3 regions of the Pseudarthrobacter sp. NS4 genome follow, and region 1 is predicted to be linked to each of the others. Evidence: riboswitches for the same ligand, from Rfam matches in the RefSeq annotation. Region 1 holds a riboswitch; each other region holds the start of a gene.
What was found. A riboswitch is a leader RNA that binds a small molecule or an ion and turns the genes downstream of it on or off. The one in region 1 is predicted to bind thiamine pyrophosphate.
Positions count from the first base shown of each region.

Region 2: another riboswitch for thiamine pyrophosphate. It lies ahead of thiO (glycine oxidase ThiO); the one in region 1 lies ahead of thiD (bifunctional hydroxymethylpyrimidine kinase/phosphomethylpyrimidine kinase).
Region 3: another riboswitch for thiamine pyrophosphate. It lies ahead of NXY83_RS19460 (ECF transporter S component); the one in region 1 lies ahead of thiD (bifunctional hydroxymethylpyrimidine kinase/phosphomethylpyrimidine kinase).

Region 1 is NZ_CP103288.1:2,473,301-2,479,184, reverse strand. It holds gene NXY83_RS11690 (Rne/Rng family ribonuclease) at 1-3,168, shown strand, start outside; TPP riboswitch at 3,326-3,423, shown strand; gene thiD (bifunctional hydroxymethylpyrimidine kinase/phosphomethylpyrimidine kinase) at 3,431-4,951, shown strand; gene rplU (50S ribosomal protein L21) at 5,249-5,557, shown strand; gene rpmA (50S ribosomal protein L27) at 5,619-5,882, shown strand.
Region 2 is NZ_CP103288.1:2,886,093-2,891,976, reverse strand. It holds gene NXY83_RS13580 (RNB domain-containing ribonuclease) at 1-50, opposite strand, end outside; gene thiE (thiamine phosphate synthase) at 130-858, opposite strand; TPP riboswitch at 886-1,004, shown strand; gene thiO (glycine oxidase ThiO) at 997-2,334, shown strand; gene thiS (sulfur carrier protein ThiS) at 2,331-2,567, shown strand; gene NXY83_RS13560 (thiazole synthase) at 2,572-3,387, shown strand; gene NXY83_RS13555 (4a-hydroxytetrahydrobiopterin dehydratase) at 3,431-3,769, shown strand; gene NXY83_RS13550 (hypothetical protein) at 3,835-4,137, opposite strand; gene NXY83_RS13545 (DUF3107 domain-containing protein) at 4,174-4,398, opposite strand; gene NXY83_RS13540 (TetR/AcrR family transcriptional regulator) at 4,449-5,114, opposite strand; gene moeB (molybdopterin-synthase adenylyltransferase MoeB) at 5,199-5,884, shown strand, end outside.
Region 3 is NZ_CP103288.1:4,139,220-4,145,103, reverse strand. It holds gene NXY83_RS19480 (hypothetical protein) at 91-303, shown strand; gene NXY83_RS19475 (carboxylate-amine ligase) at 433-1,575, opposite strand; gene NXY83_RS19470 (hypothetical protein) at 1,584-1,793, opposite strand; gene NXY83_RS19465 (heme-degrading domain-containing protein) at 1,904-2,446, opposite strand; TPP riboswitch at 2,524-2,660, shown strand; gene NXY83_RS19460 (ECF transporter S component) at 2,723-3,346, shown strand; gene NXY83_RS19455 (ABC transporter ATP-binding protein) at 3,346-4,908, shown strand; gene NXY83_RS19450 (energy-coupling factor transporter transmembrane component T family protein) at 4,905-5,705, shown strand; gene NXY83_RS19445 (hypothetical protein) at 5,710-5,884, opposite strand, start outside.

The sequences.
Region 1 (5,884 bases):
AAAGCGGACGCCGTGCCGCTCCCGGCCTTCGCCGACGAAGGAGCAGGAGACGAAGCAGCAGGAACCGGCGGCCCTGCAGATACTGCCGCCGGAGCCGAAGAGAGCGCGCCGCCCGTGGCTGCCCCCGAGGCGGAAGCCGAAACCAAGGCGGTCCGCCGCCGTCGTGTTGCCACCCGCAAAACCTCCGCACCGGCCCGGGAAGCTGACACGGCAGCGGCTGATGCCGTTCCCGCGGAGCAGGAAACGCCCGTCGTGGCGGACGCGGTGACGGAAGCCCCGGATGCCGCTCCGGCAGTGGAGGTGCCGTCCGGGGCCTCTGCAGCCCCTGAAGCCGGCCAGGCGCCGTCGAAGACTGCCCCGGAAGCCGTTGCCCCCGAGGCCGGCGCCCCGGAAGCCGGGGCCGAAGAAGATCCCGGGGCCGAAGAGGAAACCGCACCTGCCGCAGCGGCGCCCGCGGCCGCCAGCCCGTTCGGCTCCCTGTTCATGGAACCTGCTTCCCCCACCTCCGTACTGTTCCAGGCCCCGGACCTCAGTACCGTGGTGCGCCCCGCGGCAGCCGCCGCCGAAGAGCCTGAAGAGGACGACGCCGAAGACGGCGACGCCGAGGATTCCGCCAGCCGCCGCAGGCGCCGGGGCCGTGGCCGCCGGAACCGCGGCCGCGCCGACGAGCGTGACGTGGAGGCTGGAACCGACAGCGATACTGAAGACATTTCCGCTGACGAGGCCGACGAAGAGCAGGCCGGGCAGCTGGAAGAAGGCGTCACGTCCCGCCGCCGTCGCCGCCGCCGTCGTGGCGACCAGGACCTTGAGCTGACCGGCGGCGGGAATGACGACCCGCCCAACACCGTGACCCGTGTCCGCGCGCCGCGCGCGGTCAGCGAACCTGCCGTCAGCAACCGGGTCACCAGCGTCAAGGGTTCAACCCGCCTGGAGGCGAAGAAGCAGCGCCGGCGCGAGTCCCGCGACACCGGACGCCGCCGCACCGTCATCACCGAGGCAGAGTTCCTGGCCCGCCGCGAATCGGTTGACCGCCAGATGATCGTCCGGCAGCGCGACGACAGAATCCAGATTGCCGTCCTTGAGGACGGCGTCCTGGCCGAACACTTCGTGTCCAAGACCCAGCAGGATTCGCTGATCGGCAACGTTTACCTGGGCAAGGTCCAGAACGTGCTGCCCTCCATGGAGGCAGCCTTCGTTGACATCGGACGTGGCCGCAACGCCGTCCTGTACGCCGGCGAGGTGAACTGGGAGGCCGTCAACCTCGAAGGTAAGCAGCGCCGCATCGAAAACGCCCTCAAATCCGGCGATACCGTCCTGGTCCAGGTAACCAAGGACCCCGTCGGCCACAAGGGCGCCCGCCTCACCAGCCAGATCTCGCTGCCGGGCCGCTACCTCGTGTATGTTCCCGGCGGTTCCATGACGGGCATCTCCCGGAAGCTGCCCGACGTCGAACGCAACCGCCTCAAGCGCATCCTCAAGGACCGTCTCCCGGAGCAGGCAGGCGTCATTGTCCGCACCGCCGCCGAGGGAGCGTCCGAGGAAGAGCTGACGCACGACATCAACCGGCTGCGTGCCCAGTGGGAAGGCATCGAAAGCCAGTCCACCTCCACCAAGGTCCTGGCCCCGGAACTGTTGTACGGCGAACCCGACCTCACCATCAAGGTGGTCCGTGACGTCTTTAACGAGGATTTCTCCAAGCTGATCGTTTCCGGCGAAGAAGCCTGGGACACCATCGAGGCCTACGTCACCTACGTGGCCCCGGACCTCGTGGGCCGCCTCGAGAAGTGGACCAAGGACCAGGACATCTTCGCGGCCTGGCGGATTGACGAGCAGATCCACAAGGCTCTGGAACGCAAGGTCTTCCTGCCTTCCGGCGGTTCGCTGGTCATCGACCGGACCGAAGCCATGACAGTGGTGGACGTGAACACCGGCAAGTTCACCGGCAGCGGCGGCAACCTCGAGGAAACAGTCACCAAGAACAACCTCGAAGCTGCCGAGGAAGTGGTGCGCCAGCTCCGCCTCCGCGACATCGGCGGCATCATCGTGATCGACTTCATCGACATGGTCCTTGAATCCAACCGGGACCTGGTCCTGCGCCGCATGGTCGAATGCCTGGGCCGCGACCGCACCAAGCACCAGGTTGCCGAAGTCACGTCCCTGGGCCTGGTCCAGATGACCCGCAAGCGCATGGGTACCGGGCTCCTGGAGGTTTTCGGGGAGCAGTGCGAGGCCTGCGCCGGGCGCGGCGTGGTCACCCACGATGATCCGGTGGAGCACCGCCGCGCCAACATCGTTGCAGCCGAGCACCACGTGCAGCGTACCGACAGCCGCCCTGATGCCCGTGCTGAAGGACACCGCAGCGAGGGCCAGCGGACCGACAGCAACCAGCCCGGTGTCCGTCAGGACCGCAAGCGCCGGCGCGGACGCGGCGGCCAGCAGCCTGATGCTGCCCCGGCTGCCGCCGCCGTGCACGTGCACACCGTCCACCCGGACCCGTCAGACGCCGAACGCCATGCAAAAGCGGAAGCCACCAGGCTGGCGCTGGCCAACATTGCTGCCGCTGCCCACGCGGCGCACCTGCACGACGACGAGGTGGCGGCTGCCCGGCAGGTGCAGCCTGTCCAGCCTGCCACGCCGGCTGAAGCGGAGAAGCACGACGCCGATGCCTCCTCACGGCCCGCTGCTGTCCTGACGTTTGGCGGAGAGAAGGTAGTCCTGCCGTTCGTCGAGCACGCGGAAGGGCAGCAGGCGGAACCGGCCCTCACTTTGGACCGGCTGGCAGAAGCGTTTGCCCATCTGGGCGAGCCTGCTCCCGCCGTCGGAACCCCGGCAGAACAGCCGGAATCCCAGGTTTCCACACCGGAACCGGCCAAGGCCCAGCAGCAGTCCGTCCCCGCAGCAGTGGAGAAGGACTGGTCCGACCACACTGTTGAGCAGTCCCGTCAGCGCAGGCCGCGGCGCAACCGCAGCGCAAGCCGGGCGCAGGGTGCCGCCAACGAGACGTCCGTCCAGCAGCACGAGAAGGCACCGGCACCAAGCACAGGACACTCGCACGCTGCCAAGGCGCCGGAACCGGCCACCGCCTCGGGTGCCGACAAGGCCGCTGCCGCCAAGCCGGCCGAGGCGCCCATCATCCTGGGGGTTGGAGTTCCTGCCTCCGAGCTTTAGGGGAACCCGTCGATGCCCGGCCAGCCACAAGCAGTGGCAGGCCGGGCATCCTGCGTTAAACGGCAACAAAGGGTCAAACGGCATCGGGACTTAAGGGCAGGGCATCCGGTCGCAATGTGTCACCTTGCGCCTGCCACCGCGAAAAAAGCTAGGCTGGGGAACCGACACGGGGTGCCGCGCGAAGGGCCGGCTGAGATCCACACCCGTTGAACCTGTCCGGCTAGTACCGGCGAAGGGATGTCTCTTGTCTACAACTCTTGTTATGCCCGTGGAAGCTCTCCAGGCCACGCCTGCCCAACCGGGAACGGGCCGGGACGTGCCCCGTGTCCTTTCCATTGCGGGATCGGACCCGTCCGGCGGCGCCGGTATCCAGGCGGACCTGAAAAGCATTGCCGCGCACGGGGGATACGGCATGGCCGCCATTACCGCCCTCACGGCCCAGAACACCCGCGGCGTGACGGCGGTCCACGTCCCGCCGGCGTCCTTCCTCACAGGACAGCTGGACGCCATCAGTGATGACATCAGCATCGACGCGGTAAAAATTGGCATGCTGGGCGACGCCGATGTCATCGCAGCTGTCCGCAAGTGGCTCGAAAAGGTGCGCCCCGCCGTCGTGGTCCTCGACCCGGTGATGGTCGCCACCAGCGGTGACCGGCTGCTGCAGGAGTCCGCCGAAGCGGCGCTGCGCGACCTGCTGCCGCTCGCCCACCTCATTACCCCCAACCTGGCCGAACTCGCCATGCTGGTAGGCGAAGACCTGCAGGACTCCTGGGCAGGGGCGCTCGAGCAGGGGAGGCGCCTCGCTGCAGCCACCGGAACTACAGTGCTGGTCAAGGGAGGCCACCTGGACGGGACGGAATGCCCGGATGCGCTGGTCAACACCACCGGCATGCTGGGCGCCGAAGTAGTCGAGGTGCCGGGGGAGCGGGTGGCAACGCGCAACAGCCACGGCACCGGCTGTTCCCTCTCATCGGCGATGGCAACGGTGCAGGCGCGGCTGGGGGACTGGGAGGCGTCGCTGCGGGAAGTGAAGCCATGGCTGGCAGCCGCGCTCGAAGCTTCCGAAGGTCTGGAGGTGGGAACAGGCAACGGGCCCGTCCACCACTTCCACCACCTGCGCCCGGTTCCGCATTCCGGAGGTTTCGCTGCACGGCTGCGGGCCGAAGCCGACGAGGACCTCAACGCGATCTACGCGCTGGAGTTCATCCGCGGACTCGCCTCGGGCAGCCTGCCCGAGCAGGAGTTCGCCTACTACCTCGCCCAGGACGCCATCTACCTCAACGGGTACTCGCGGGTGCTGGCGCGGGCAAGCGCCCTGGCACCCACGGAGGCAGAGCAGCTGTTCTGGGCTGCCTCCGCCCGGCAGTGCCTCGAAGTGGAGTCTGAGCTGCACCGGTCCTGGCTGAGCACCCGCCCCGTCCGGCCCGAACTGGGCCCGGTTACCAAGTCCTACGTGGACCACCTGCTGGCGGCATCCTCATCGGGCAGTTACGCGGTGCTGGCGGCCGCGGTCCTGCCGTGCTTCTGGCTCTATGCCGAAGTGGGCAAAACCCTCCACGCCCAGTTCGTTGCCGCTGGCGAACCGGCGGGCCACCCCTATGCCGAGTGGCTCCGCACCTACGCTGACGCAGACTTTGCCGAAGCCACGCGCAAGGCCATCGCCATCGTGGACGGAGCCGGCCGCAAGGCGTCGGATGATGAGCGGGCCGAGATGGTGACTGCCTTCAAACAGTCCTGCCGCCTGGAAGTGGACTTCTTCGACGCGCCGCGGCTCCACTCCTGAGCGGCTGCGGGCCGTTCCGCCGGTAGTATGGTGAGGCGCGGTCCCGCCGCCGGGTTGTCCTGTGGTTACTATCACAGCCAACGCGCCGGAACCAGCCTCATTTGCGGCCGAAGACGAAATTAGCGTAGTCTAGTTCTTCGGTGCTTACGCCAACACTTGGGTTATGACCCCTTCGGGGATAGCTCACGGGTTCCCCCGCGAACCCACGGCGTTGAGGCACAGCGGAAGCCCAGCCACTACAGAGCCGGGCGCCGCACGCAAATTTTGTAATAAACGTCGAGAGAAGTGAGTTCCCAAGTGGTGTACGCGATTGTCCGCGCAGGCGGCCGCCAAGAGAAGGTTTCCGTTGGAGACTTCGTTACCCTCAACCGCGTCGCCGGTGGAGCTGGCAGCACCATTGAGCTGCCCGCGCTGCTCCTGGTAGACGGTGACAAGGTCACCTCCGCCGCTGCCGACCTGGCCAAGGTGACTGTCACGGCTGAGATCCTCCAGGACCTCCGCGGTCCTAAGATTGTCATCCAGAAGTTCAAGAACAAGACCGGTTACAAGAAGCGCCAGGGTCACCGCCAGGAACTGACCAAGGTCAAGATCACTGGCATTCAGTAACCACCGGTTACTGTTCAGGTTTTTCAGCAGATTCCCCAGAATTTAGAGGCAGGCACATCAGATGGCACATAAAAAGGGCGCGAGCTCCACTCGCAACGGTCGTGATTCCAACGCTCAGTACCTCGGCGTTAAGCGCTTCGGCGGCCAGGTAGTTTCCGCAGGCGAAATCATCGTCCGCCAGCGTGGCACCCACTTCCACCCGGGCGCCGGCGTTGGCCGTGGCGGCGACGACACCCTGTTCGCACTGACCCCGGGAGCCGTTGAATTCGGTACCCGCCGCGGTCGCCGCGTCGTCAACATCGTTGCTGCTGCAGCTGCAGAGTAACA
Region 2 (5,884 bases), 410 kb from region 1:
AGGGCGTTGTTGTGCTCGTGGATGTTGGGAGCCAGCCGATGATGTGACACGAAAATCAGCCTAGCCCGAAGAACACGGGTTATGCATGGAATCTATGTCCCTGCGGCTGCTCCGTGTTGTAGATGTGACTTAGGAGGTAGTCCCGTCCAAAGCGGCGAGGAGGGCTGCCGCGGCGGCAGCGGGGTCGTCGGCTTCCGTGATGGCGCGCACCACCACGATCCTGCCTGCCCCGGCCTCCACCACCTGGTCCACGTTGGAGTGGTCGATGCCGCCGATCGCGAACCAGGGCACCTGGCTCCCGGCCCCGGCTGCCGCAACGTACTTGACCAGGTCCAGTCCGACGGCGGCCCTGCCGGGTTTGGTCGGGGTTGCCCAGACCGGCCCCACACAGAAATAGTCCAGCCCGGCCGGACCTTCCGCGGCAGCGAGGGCAGCGTCCACCTGCCCGGGGGCATGGCTGGAAAGCCCGATGGCAGCGTTGCCGTTCAGCAGCGTGCGGGCCGCGGCCAGGGGGAGGTCCTTCTGGCCAACATGGAAAACCGGTGCACCGGACAGCACGGCGATATCAGCGCGGTCATTTACGGCCCACAGCCTGCCGTGGCGTTTTGCGGCTTCCTTCAGGACCGCCAGCAGCTCCAGCTCCTCGGCCGCCTCGATGGTCTTGTCGCGCAGCTGGATGATGTCCACGCCTCCGGCGAACGCCGCATCCACGAACTCCGCGAAGTCCCCGCGGTCCCTGCGTGCATCAGTGCAGAGGTAGAGGCGGGCAGCCTTCAAACCGGAGGTGCCTTCAGCATTCGTAAAGGCATCGGTACCGGGAACTGCAGCAGCGGGAACAGGGGAGTGGGACACATTCATGGCTGCAAGCCTAGTTCCTCTACACTGGCCTCGTACTGCGGGAGCCCGCGGCAGCTGTCATAAAGCGCCGGGCTGAGAGGGCGTCAGAGCCGACCGCTTGACCTGATCCGGTTAATGCCGGCGTAGGGAAGGAGACACATGGGCAGCCAAGACCCTGCCCCTCCCGGGGCTCAGAACGGCACCATCCGTGCCGACGTCGCGGTGATTGGCGGGGGAGTCATCGGGCACGCCATCGCCTGGGAGGCGAGCCGTTCCGGGCGCTCCGTAGTGCTGATCGACGAAGCCCCCGGCTCCGGTGCCAGCTGGGCCGCCGCCGGGATGCTTGCCCCCGTGAGCGAGCTGCACTACCAGGAGGAGGATCTCCTGGAACTTATGCTTGCATCCTCCACCCGCTGGCCCGGCTTTGCCGCCGACCTGGCCGCCGCTTCCGGTGAAAGTTCCGGATACCTTGCGACGCCGACCCTCGCCGTGGGTGCCGACGCCGCCGACCGCCGGGCACTGATGGACCTGCGCGGGGTGCAGCAGGCCAACGGCCTGACCGTGGAGCCGCTGACTGTCCGGGAGGCCCGCCGTCGGGAACCCCTGCTGAGCCCTGCCATTGCCTGCGCACTCGACACTCCCGCCGACCATAAGGTGGATCCCCGGCTCCTGGTGTCCTGCCTGCGGCGCGCCCTGGCCTCGCATAACTCCGAAAGCAATGACAACGGACCGGCCGTGGCAGGCGCTGAGGACGGTTATGCAGTCCGGGACAGGGCTGTCGGGCTTGTGTGGGCCGACGGAGCCGTTGCGGGTGCCCGACTTGCCGGCGGCGGCAGCGTCCTTGCCGGGGAAACAGTGGTGGCCAACGGCCTGGACGCTGCAGCCCTGGCCGGCCTGCCCGAAGGGCTGCACCTGCCGCTGCGGCCGGTCCACGGCGATATCCTGCGCCTGGCGGTGCCGCGGCAGCTCCAGCCCCTGGTGACGTCTACCGTCCGTGGCCTGGTCCACGGCGTTCCGGTATATATCGTCCCGCGGGAGGACGGGACGGTGGTGATCGGGGCCACCCAGCGGGAGGATGCGCTGGCTGGAAGGACCAACCCGTCGTCGACAGGCGCCCGGTCCGATGCCGGCGCAGTATCCGCAGGCGGCGTTTATCAGCTCCTCCGGGATGCCCAGGTCCTGGTGCCTGCCGTCGCGGAACTTGAGCTGCTTGAATGCACGGCGAGGGCACGGCCCGGAACCCCGGACAATGCCCCGCTGCTCGGGCGGGTGCCGACGGCCGGCGGACCCGCAGCCGAAGGGCACGGGCACGTACCGGGCCTCATCATTGCCACCGGATTCTTCCGGCACGGCGTCCTCCTGGCACCCGCAGCGGCCGCCATCTGCCGGGACCTGATGGACGGCACGGCGGATGTCCGCTGGAAACCGTTCGACCCGGCCAGGTTTTCGGGACGGGAACCAGCCGCCACCAGCTTCAACATCAAGGAGACAGCATGAACATCACCCTGAACGGAACTCAACATACGGTGGCTGACGGGGCCTCCATCACCATGCTCGTCAGCCAGGTTACCGGCCGCCTGCTCGCCGCTGACGGCCAGGCCACGGATGGCGGAAAACTCGGCGTGGCAGTGGCGCACAATGCGCAGGTGGTGCCCCGCAGCCAGTGGTCCGCAACAGCGCTCGCCGACGGCGACGACGTCGAGCTTGTCACGGCAGTACAGGGAGGCTGACACCATGACCGAAACCATCACCAACGCTTCCGCAGGCACGTCCGGCCTGGACGATACCCTGGTCATCGACGGCGTGCCCCTGGCATCCCGGCTCATCATGGGCACCGGCGGTGCCCCCAGCCTTGACGGCCTGGGCGCGGCGCTCCTGGCGTCGGGCACCTCTCTCACCACAGTGGCCATGCGGCGCTATTCGACGGCCGAGACCGGCTCGCTTTTCCAGTTGCTGGTGGACCACGGCATCCGGGTGCTGCCCAATACTGCCGGGTGCTTTACGGCCCGGGATGCCGTCCTCACCGCGGAACTGGCCCGTGAAGCCCTGGAAACCGACTGGGTGAAACTTGAGGTTATCGCCGATGAGCACACCCTCCTGCCGGACGCCGTGGAGCTGGTGGATGCTACGGAGCAATTGGTCAACCGCGGCTTCAAGGTGTTCGCGTACACCAACGACGATCCCGTCCTTGCCCTGCGGCTGGAAAATCTGGGAGCCACCGCAGTGATGCCGCTCGGGTCCCCGATCGGCACCGGCCTTGGCATCCTCAACCCGCACAACATCGAGCTCATCGTGTCCCGCGCCTCCGTCCCGGTCGTCCTGGACGCCGGCATCGGCACGGCGTCGGACGCTGCCCTTGCGATGGAGCTTGGCTGCGACGCCGTGCTGCTGGCCACGGCTGTGACCCGGGCACAGAATCCGGCACTGATGGGGGAGGCCTTCAAACACGCCGTTATCGCCGGTAGGCTGGCGAAAGCGGCCGGTCGCATACCCCGCCGTGAACACGCGCTGGCGTCGTCGGCGATGGAGGGCCGGGCCGAGTTCCTGTAGGGCCCGCTTTCCGCCGGCCGGCGCCCTGATGCAAGGAGCAGCAGTGGCCGGTAAAGACGCCCTTTCCCCGGAACGCATCGACGAGGCCTTGGCCGGGCTCCCTGACTGGCGGTTTGGCAACGGCGGGTTGGTCACCGTCTTCAAGACGCCGACGGCGGCTGCCGCACTCGAGCTGATTGCCGCCGTCGGACGCCTGGCCGAGGAACAGAACCACCATCCGGACCTCGACTGGCGCTACAACCGGGTCTTCATCCGCTACACCTCCCACGACGCCGGGGGCCAGGTGACCGGGCGGGACGTGGCGGCAGCCGCGGGGGCAAGTGAAGCTGCGGCAGCGGCGGGCGCCATGGCGGAGCCGGCGAAATACGTGCCCGGGCAATAAACAGCAGTGGCCGCCACCCAACGGGGCGGCGGCCACTGACTCACAGCGCCCCGGTCTCCGGCCTCTCAGCGACGAAGGATTGCCGTAAGCCGCCGGGCGTCCTGCCGGGCGCGGCTGCGGCCCAGATAGAGAACAACGGCGACGGCGGCCGCGGCGCCCACAACGATGGGCAGGACCCAGGGAAGCCAGGTCAGCCCGGGAAGGTAGCCGAACCCGGCCGCCATCAGGATGATCCAGGTGAGGGCCCCCACAGCCACGGCGACGCCGGCGGGCAGGCCGGCACCGTACTTGGTGTGCCGCTTGTCATTCGCCCAGACAATGAAGCCCGCGGCGGCGGTGGCCAGCACAACGATGGTCAGGGACAGCATGGATCTCCTTGGAATACCGGGCAGTGCAGGCCTGTGCTAGAACTGCCCGAATCCTACGCGGCGGACCTCTTCGGCGCCGATCTCCACATATGCCAGGGCAGTACCGGGAACAATGATCAGGCGTCCCTTTTCATCCGTCAGGCGCAGCTCGCTGCCGCCATTGATGGCTTCGCCCACAACCTTGGCCACCGTCTCTGCGTCCTGCGTGGATTCGAGCACAATCTCGCGGCCAACATTCTGAACGCCGATCTTAATTTCCACAGGGGGCCTCCCAGCCAGTCAAAGTTCGTTGGTGATGTCTTATTTGTAGTCTAGGTCTCTTTGGGGAAGCGAGAGATTCCGCGCCAAGCTAAACGGTAGATGAGGTCGCTGGCCACATCGAGGTCAAGGTTACCGTCGGTTTCGAGCCAGTAGCGGGCGCTGACCTGCGCCATCCCGGCAAGTCCACGCCCCAGAAGCTCCGCCTCAAGGTGGGGGAGCTTGGTGTCGCCGGCAATGACGCGGGCAATCGCGTCGGCAAAGGTCCGGTTGAACGTCTCAAGGCGTGAGCTGACGTCCGGATCGTTGATGAGGTCGGATTCGAACACAAGCCGGTGGGCCTGGTCATCATTCGCAATGAAGCGGAAGTAGGCCCGCATGACGGCCTTCACGCGTTCCTTGTTGTCCGTGGTGGAATCCAGTGCCCCCAGCATCAGCTCGGTGAGGGACGCAAGGTGGCTTTCCAGCAGGGCCAGATAGAGCTCCCGTTTCGAGGGAAAGTGCTGGTACAGGACGGGCTTGCTGACGTGGGCGGTCTCGGCGATCTCGTCCATTGCGGCGCCGTGGTAGCCGTTGGCGACAAAGACTTCCTGCGCTGCGGAAAGGAGCTGGGCGCGCCGCTCATCGCGGGGAAGCCTGGCAGAACGTTGGCCTGCTGGACGGGGGGAAGATTGCGGTTCGGTGGCGGGCGGGCGGTCAGCCCGTGCTTCATGGACCACGGTTGTCCTTCTTTCCGTTGCAGTTACCTCCACTTTACTGCGGGGTAATATGACCCGGCGGTATCCCGGGGCATACATTGAAGTATGGCTTCGACTTTCACCGCAAATGTTTCACCTGTTTCACTGGATCCGTTGGTGGAACCGGCAGACGGGCTCACTCCGGACGAGGTGGAACGCTACTCGCGGCATCTCATCATTCCAGAAATCGGGTCCATGGGACAGCGGCGGCTCAAAAACGCCAAAGTGCTGGTAATTGGTGCAGGCGGGCTGGGGTCCCCCGCGCTGCTCTACCTTGCCGCCGCCGGCGTGGGAACCATCGGCATCATCGATGACGACGCCGTGGACCTCAGCAATCTGCAACGCCAGGTCATTCACGGGGTTGCGGACGTGGGCAGGCCCAAGATCGAGTCTGCACGGGATGCGATCACCGCGCTGAACCCGCTGGTGGATGTCCGGCTCCACAATATGCGCCTGGATGCGTCCAACGCCCTGGAGCTGTTCGCGGCCTACGACCTAATCCTTGACGGGGCGGACAACTTTGCCACCCGCTACCTGGTGAATGACGCCGCCGCCATTCTGGGCAAGCCGTACGTGTGGGGTTCCATCTTCCGGTTCGACGGCCAGGTCAGCGTTTTTTGGCAGAAGCATGGGCCCACCTACCGCGACCTCTACCCCGAGGCGCCGCCTGCGGGTTCTGTTCCCTCCTGCGGCGAGGGCGGCGTCTTCGGCATGCTGTGCGCAGCCGTAGGGTCACTCATGGTGACTGAGGC
Region 3 (5,884 bases), 1.7 Mb from region 1:
GCCAGTAGGCTGGGATGAGAACCGTTTGGCAGGACGCGGCACCCCGTCCCCGTGTGCAACCCGTGGCGACCAGTCCATCGGAGTTCCGCCATGGTTCCCGGGAATTTCACTACCAACCATCCCCACAGCGCCCCGCGCTACTTCCACGACCTGCAGGATCTGGTCCTGGAGAGTTCCGACGTCGAGGCCTTCCTGGCTGAGTTGGCCGCCGTAGCTGCCCGTAGCCTTTCATCCCCCGCCCTGCCCGTAGCTTGCGGCGTCGCTGTTCCGGCGCAGGAAAGCGACCACAGTGGCGGGCAGTGACCAGACCGCCAAGGCCATGGACGAACTGCAGAACAGTTTCCAGGAGGGCCCTTCCTGACCGCCATGGACGGAATGCAGACAGTTGCGTGTCACTGCTCCTTGAGCGGCGCAGCCGGTCATACCGGCTGGTCAGCAGCCGCTGATTGTGGTTTCGGCAGCCTGCAGGATGACGTCGCGGAGCTTTCCTGACCTGCCAAAGGCCGCCCGCTGCAGCTGGGCCCCCGTCCCTTCCCGAAGGATCTCCCGCACTCCCTCGTCAACAAGCTCAGCGTCCCCCGTTTCTGCCAGGACGGGAGCTACATGCGCGAGCAGTGCAGCGACGCATTCGGCCGCAGGCATTGGCCGGTTACGGACAGGGTGGATCAGGTCGTCCTCCATGCCAAAGCGGCTGGCCCGCCAGGACGCCAGCCGGATCATCTCGACGGGGATCCTCGCCGGCGGCAACCCCCGGGACCATTCCCTGGCTGCAGTTTCCACCAGGGCACGGGCCACGGCCGCGATGGCAATGGCATGGCCAGCCTTCAGGCAGACATCCGGAACCCGGATCTCCACGGTGGGAAAGGTGGAAGACAGGCGCGCATCAAAATAGATCATTGCCCTGTCCAGGAGGACATTGCAGGAGAGCAGCATGTCCAGCAGGTTCCGGTAAGCGGCCGCCGACCCGAAAATTCCGGTAGGTCCGGCAGTGGGCCAGCGCCGCCACACCTGGTAGCGGAAGCTGGCATAGCCGGTGTCCTGCCCGTGCCAGTAAGGCGAATTCGCGGACAAGGCAATAAGGACTGGAAGCCAGACCCGGATGCGGTCCAGGACGGCCACGCCCTCCTCATCCGACTCAACCGAGACGTGGATGTGAAACCCACACATCAGCTGCTCCCGCAGGATCAGCCCAAACCGCTCTTCCATGGCCTGGTAGCGGGCCTGGCTTTGGGTATGGGGCAGGCTGGCCAAGGGGGAGGTGCCCAAGGCTACGGCGCGTGCACCGAACGAGGCTGCCTGCCGGTCCGCTTCGGCGCGCCCCATCCGCAGTGCAGCCGCCAGGTCCCCGAGATCGGTGAAAGGCGCTGAGACCGCCTCCACCTGCTCGCGCTGGACCTCCGCTGTAAGGCTGGTCTTCCGTTTGGTGGCCTTCGTACGTGATTCACCTTCGGTCGGCGGCTGTTTCGACGCGGCCGGGTGAGGGGCTTCCAGCAGGAAATCACCAGCCACGGGTGCGTGGTTTCCGGTGCGGGCATCAACAAGCAGGAACTCTTCCTCCACCCCGAAAGTCCGCACGGCCCCCACTAGCCTTCCGGCCCGCTCCAGGCATAGGGATTCACATGCTGTCCGCCGCCGCGGCCGTGCTCGTACCCCTGCTGCCACGCCTTGCCGATGGCTGACACCAGTTCGGCAAACAAAGGATAGTAGGGATGGTCCGGGCCGATGAAGATCATTTCATCCCAGGCTTTGTCCACTGCCGCCCGGACCTGGTTCCCCGTTGCTGGTCCGGTCATGACTGTGCCCTCCTGGTCTGGAAATGCCGCCATTCGCCTCGAATGTACTCCCGCGCGCGCGGGAGTGTCCATAGCCGGTACAGTCGGGAACTCCGGACTGCCCGGCGCGCCTAGTCCTCGGCGCCCGGCCGGAGGATTTCGCGCAGGGCCTCCACCACCAGGTCGTGGTCCTGCACCTGGGGCAGGCCGGAAACAGTGACGGTGGCTACTGCGCCTACGCCCGTGACGTAGAGCGGGAAGGACCCGCCGTGCGCGGCGTAGCGGGTTTGATCAAACCACCCCTGGTCTTCGATCCGGCCGCCCCGGAGCCGGCCACGCAAACCCACAAGAAGCGAGGGTACTTCGTACCGGGCGGCGGTACGCTGCTTTGCCCGGATCCAGTGTTCGTTGTCTGGTGTGGCGCCGGGCAAGGCCACGTGGAACAGGACCTGTTCCCCCTTGGTGATGTCGATTGCGATGGGTAATCCGCGCTCCTTGCCGAGCTCCACGAGGAGAAGGCCAAGGTTCAGCGAATCGTCCAGCGAGAAGCCGGGGAACTGGAGCTCGCGGATTTCCGCCTCGATACGGCCGATGAGGGCTTCCAGCGACCCCTCAGGCTGCGCGGCATCGGAGTCCGGATCAAAGTAAGTCACATGCGGTGGATTGGCAGTCATGGCCCACAATCTACCCCTCTCCGGGTATAAACTGGACCACGCCCAACAGGGCAGTTTCGCCCAACCAACCAAGCATCACTTAACGACAGGGGAGCGCCGCCGTCGGCACTGGCCAGGCCAGGGACCGCAGGTGGGCGCTGAGAGTGCGGACAGCCGCAGACCCTCGAACCTGATCCGGTTAGTACCGGCGCAAGGGAGTCGAGTTCTCGAAGTGTTCGGCAACGGCAGTAAGTGCCGCTTGCCGCGCTTTCCCCTCCTGTTTCCCAGGAGGATCACATGAGCACTACATCAATCAAGAAGACCACCCGTAAGTCCTGGCGTGTCGTGGACATTGTGGTGGCGGCCCTGATCGCCATCGCCGGTGGCGTTATCTTTTGGGCCTGGTCGCAGGGCGCGGCCGCAGTGTCTGCGCCGATGAACGCCGTTTACCCGCCCCTGACCGGCCTGATCGCCGGCGGCTGGATGATCCCGGCGGTGCTGGGCATGCTCATCATCCGCAAGCCCGGCGCGGCACTGTTCTGCGAGACCGTTGCAGCCACCGGGGAGCTCCTCATGGGCTCGCAGTACGGCGCATCCGTGCTGTTCTCCGGCCTTGTCCAGGGCCTCGGCGCAGAGATCATCTTCGCGATCTTCGTGTACAAGAAGTTCAACCTGCCCGTTTCACTGCTCGCCGGTGCTGCGGCCGGCTTCTTCTGCGGCCTGAACGACTCCTTCGCGCCATGGGGCTGGAACATCGCCTACTCCGGCGGCGACAAGCTGGCGTACATCGTGTTCACCGCGATTTCCGGAGCGGTCATCGCTGGTGCCCTGTCCTGGATCGCCACCCGCGGACTGGCGAAGACCGGCGTGCTGAGCTCCTTCGCCTCGCGCAAGGCAGCCACGGAGCCCGTCTTCTCCTGATGCAGGCAGATTCCCACCAGTCCGAAGCGGTCCGGCCGGCGGCAGTCACCGCCCGCGGCTGGGGCTGGCGGCACGCCGGCCGCACCAGGCCCGCGGTCAATGCCCTTGACCTGGACGTCAGGCCGGGGGAGCGGGTGCTGCTGCTCGGCCCCTCCGGCGCCGGCAAATCCACCCTCCTGCATGCCCTGGCCGGGGTCTTGGGGGACGCGAACGACGACGGCGAGGCGGGCGATTCGGATGAGTCGGGTTCGCTGCTGGTCGACGGCGGTTCCCCCCGCGGGCAGCGCGGCCGGGCCGGGCTGATGCAGCAGGACCCCGAAACACAAGTGGTCCTCTCCAGGGTGGGGGACGACGTCGCCTTCGGGGCGGAAAACCTCGCCGTGCCGCGCGACGCCATCTGGACCCGCGTGCATGAGGCACTGGCCGACGTCGGGCTTGCCCACCTGCCGCTGGACCATCCGACGTCGGCACTGTCCGGGGGGCAGAAACAGCGGTTGGCGCTGGCGGGAATCCTTGCGATGCGGCCCGGGCTGATCCTCCTGGATGAGCCCACCGCCAACCTTGATCCGGCGGGGGTGCTGGAGGTCCGCGACGCCGTGGGGCGCTGCCTGGACAAGACCGGCGCAACGCTGGTTGTGGTGGAGCACCGGGTATCCGTATGGAAGGACCTGGTGGACCGGATTGTGGTCCTGCAGCCCGGTTCCGCCTCTGATCCTGCCGTGCTGCTGGACGGGCCGCCGGACCAGGTGCTGAGCGAGGCCCGGAGCCTGCTGATGGCCGCCGGGGTGTGGGTTCCCGGGTACGTTCCGGCCACCCGTGCCCGGGCGGTGCATCCGTCCCCCGGGCTTTCCGGTCCTGGGGCTGGAAATATCCTGCTGGCCGCGGAGAAACTGGCCGTGTCCCGTGAACGTCCGCGGCGCAGGGGGCTCCGCAAAATTCCGCCGGTCCCTGTACAGGAAGACATTTGCGCGCAAGTGCGGGCCGGGCAGGCGCTCGCGGTTACCGGGCCGAACGGGGCAGGAAAATCAACCTTCGCCCTGACCCTCGCGGGACTCCTGGCGCCGGTTGCCGGCAACGTCTCAGCCACCCTGGACCTGAGCCGGGGAGCGGGAATAGACCCTTACGCATGGAAGGCCGAGCAACTGATCGAACGGGTGGGCACAGTGTTCCAGGAACCCGAGCACCAGTTCGTCACCGGCAAGGTGCTGGATGAGCTGCTGTTCGGTCCGCGGCACCTGGGCCATGGCGAGGAACGCGTAGACGAGCTGCTGGAGCGGCTGCGGCTCACCGCGCTGGTGGACGCCAATCCCTACACGCTTTCCGGCGGGGAAAAGCGGCGGCTTTCCGTGGCGACCGTCCTTGCAGCAAGCCCCCAGGTCCTGGTCCTGGACGAGCCGACCTTCGGCCAGGACGCCAATACATGGGCGGAACTCGCGTCCTTCCTCTCCGAGCTCCTGGACGCCGGGACCGCTGTGGTGTCGGTGACCCACGATGCCGAGTTCACCGCCGCCCTGGGCGGGACGGAGCTGCGGATGGCCGCGGTGGAACCGGTGGCCCCATGAGGCAGGAGCTGAACCTGCACGGCAACCAGGCCCTCCTGACCCGCGCCAACCCGCTGAGCAAAGCCGCCGCCGTCATCCTCATCACTGTGGTGCTGGCGCTGTCCATCGACTGGGTATCCGCTTCGGTGGCGCTGGTCTTTGAGTTCCTGCTGTTTCCGTTGGCCGGCCTCACGCTGACGCTGCTGTGGCAGCGTGGCTGGCCGCTGATCATCGCTGCGGCGGTGGGCGGCTGGAGTACCTCCATCCTGGCGCCGGACAGCGGCAGGACGCTCATCGACGTTGGCATCTGGACCATGAGCGAGGGTTCACTGGAGATGGGCATCGGGTTCATGCTCCGCGGCCTGGCCATTGCGCTGCCTGCCGTGCTGCTCATGAGCTGTACGGATCCCACCGACCTCGCAGACGCGCTGGCGCAGAAGGCACGGCTGCCGCACCGTTTTGTGCTGGGGACCCTTGCCGCCATGCGGCTGGTGGGACTGATGGCTGAGGAATGGCAGACCATTGGCATGGCACGGCGGGCCCGGGGTGTGGGCTCGCGCGGCAGTGCTGTCCAACGGGTGAAGGCGACACTCGGCCAGAGCTTCGGGCTCCTGGTCCAGGCGATCCGGCGTGCGTCCCGGCTGGCTGTCACCATGGAAGCCCGCGGTTTCGGTGGCGGAAGCCGGACCTGGGCCCGCGAGTCCACCTACAGTGTGCTTGATGCCTGGGTGCTGGCGGGAGGCCTGCTCGTGGCAGGGCTGGCGGTAGCGGCCTCGTTGTCCGCCGGCACGTGGAACATGGTGTGGCTGGGGAACTGACTTCTTACGTGCATGCGTGGTTGTAGTCGAAGCCCCTCGCCACGAACTGCGTCAGCGTTACCTCGCCGCCGGCCGTTAAGGGAGGCTTTGAGCAGGCGGTGGCCGCTTCGGACGCGTTACGGGCACCGGCCAGCCAGCTTGGCAGGGAATAGAGGTTGCTGGAGCTGCTGACGGTTCCG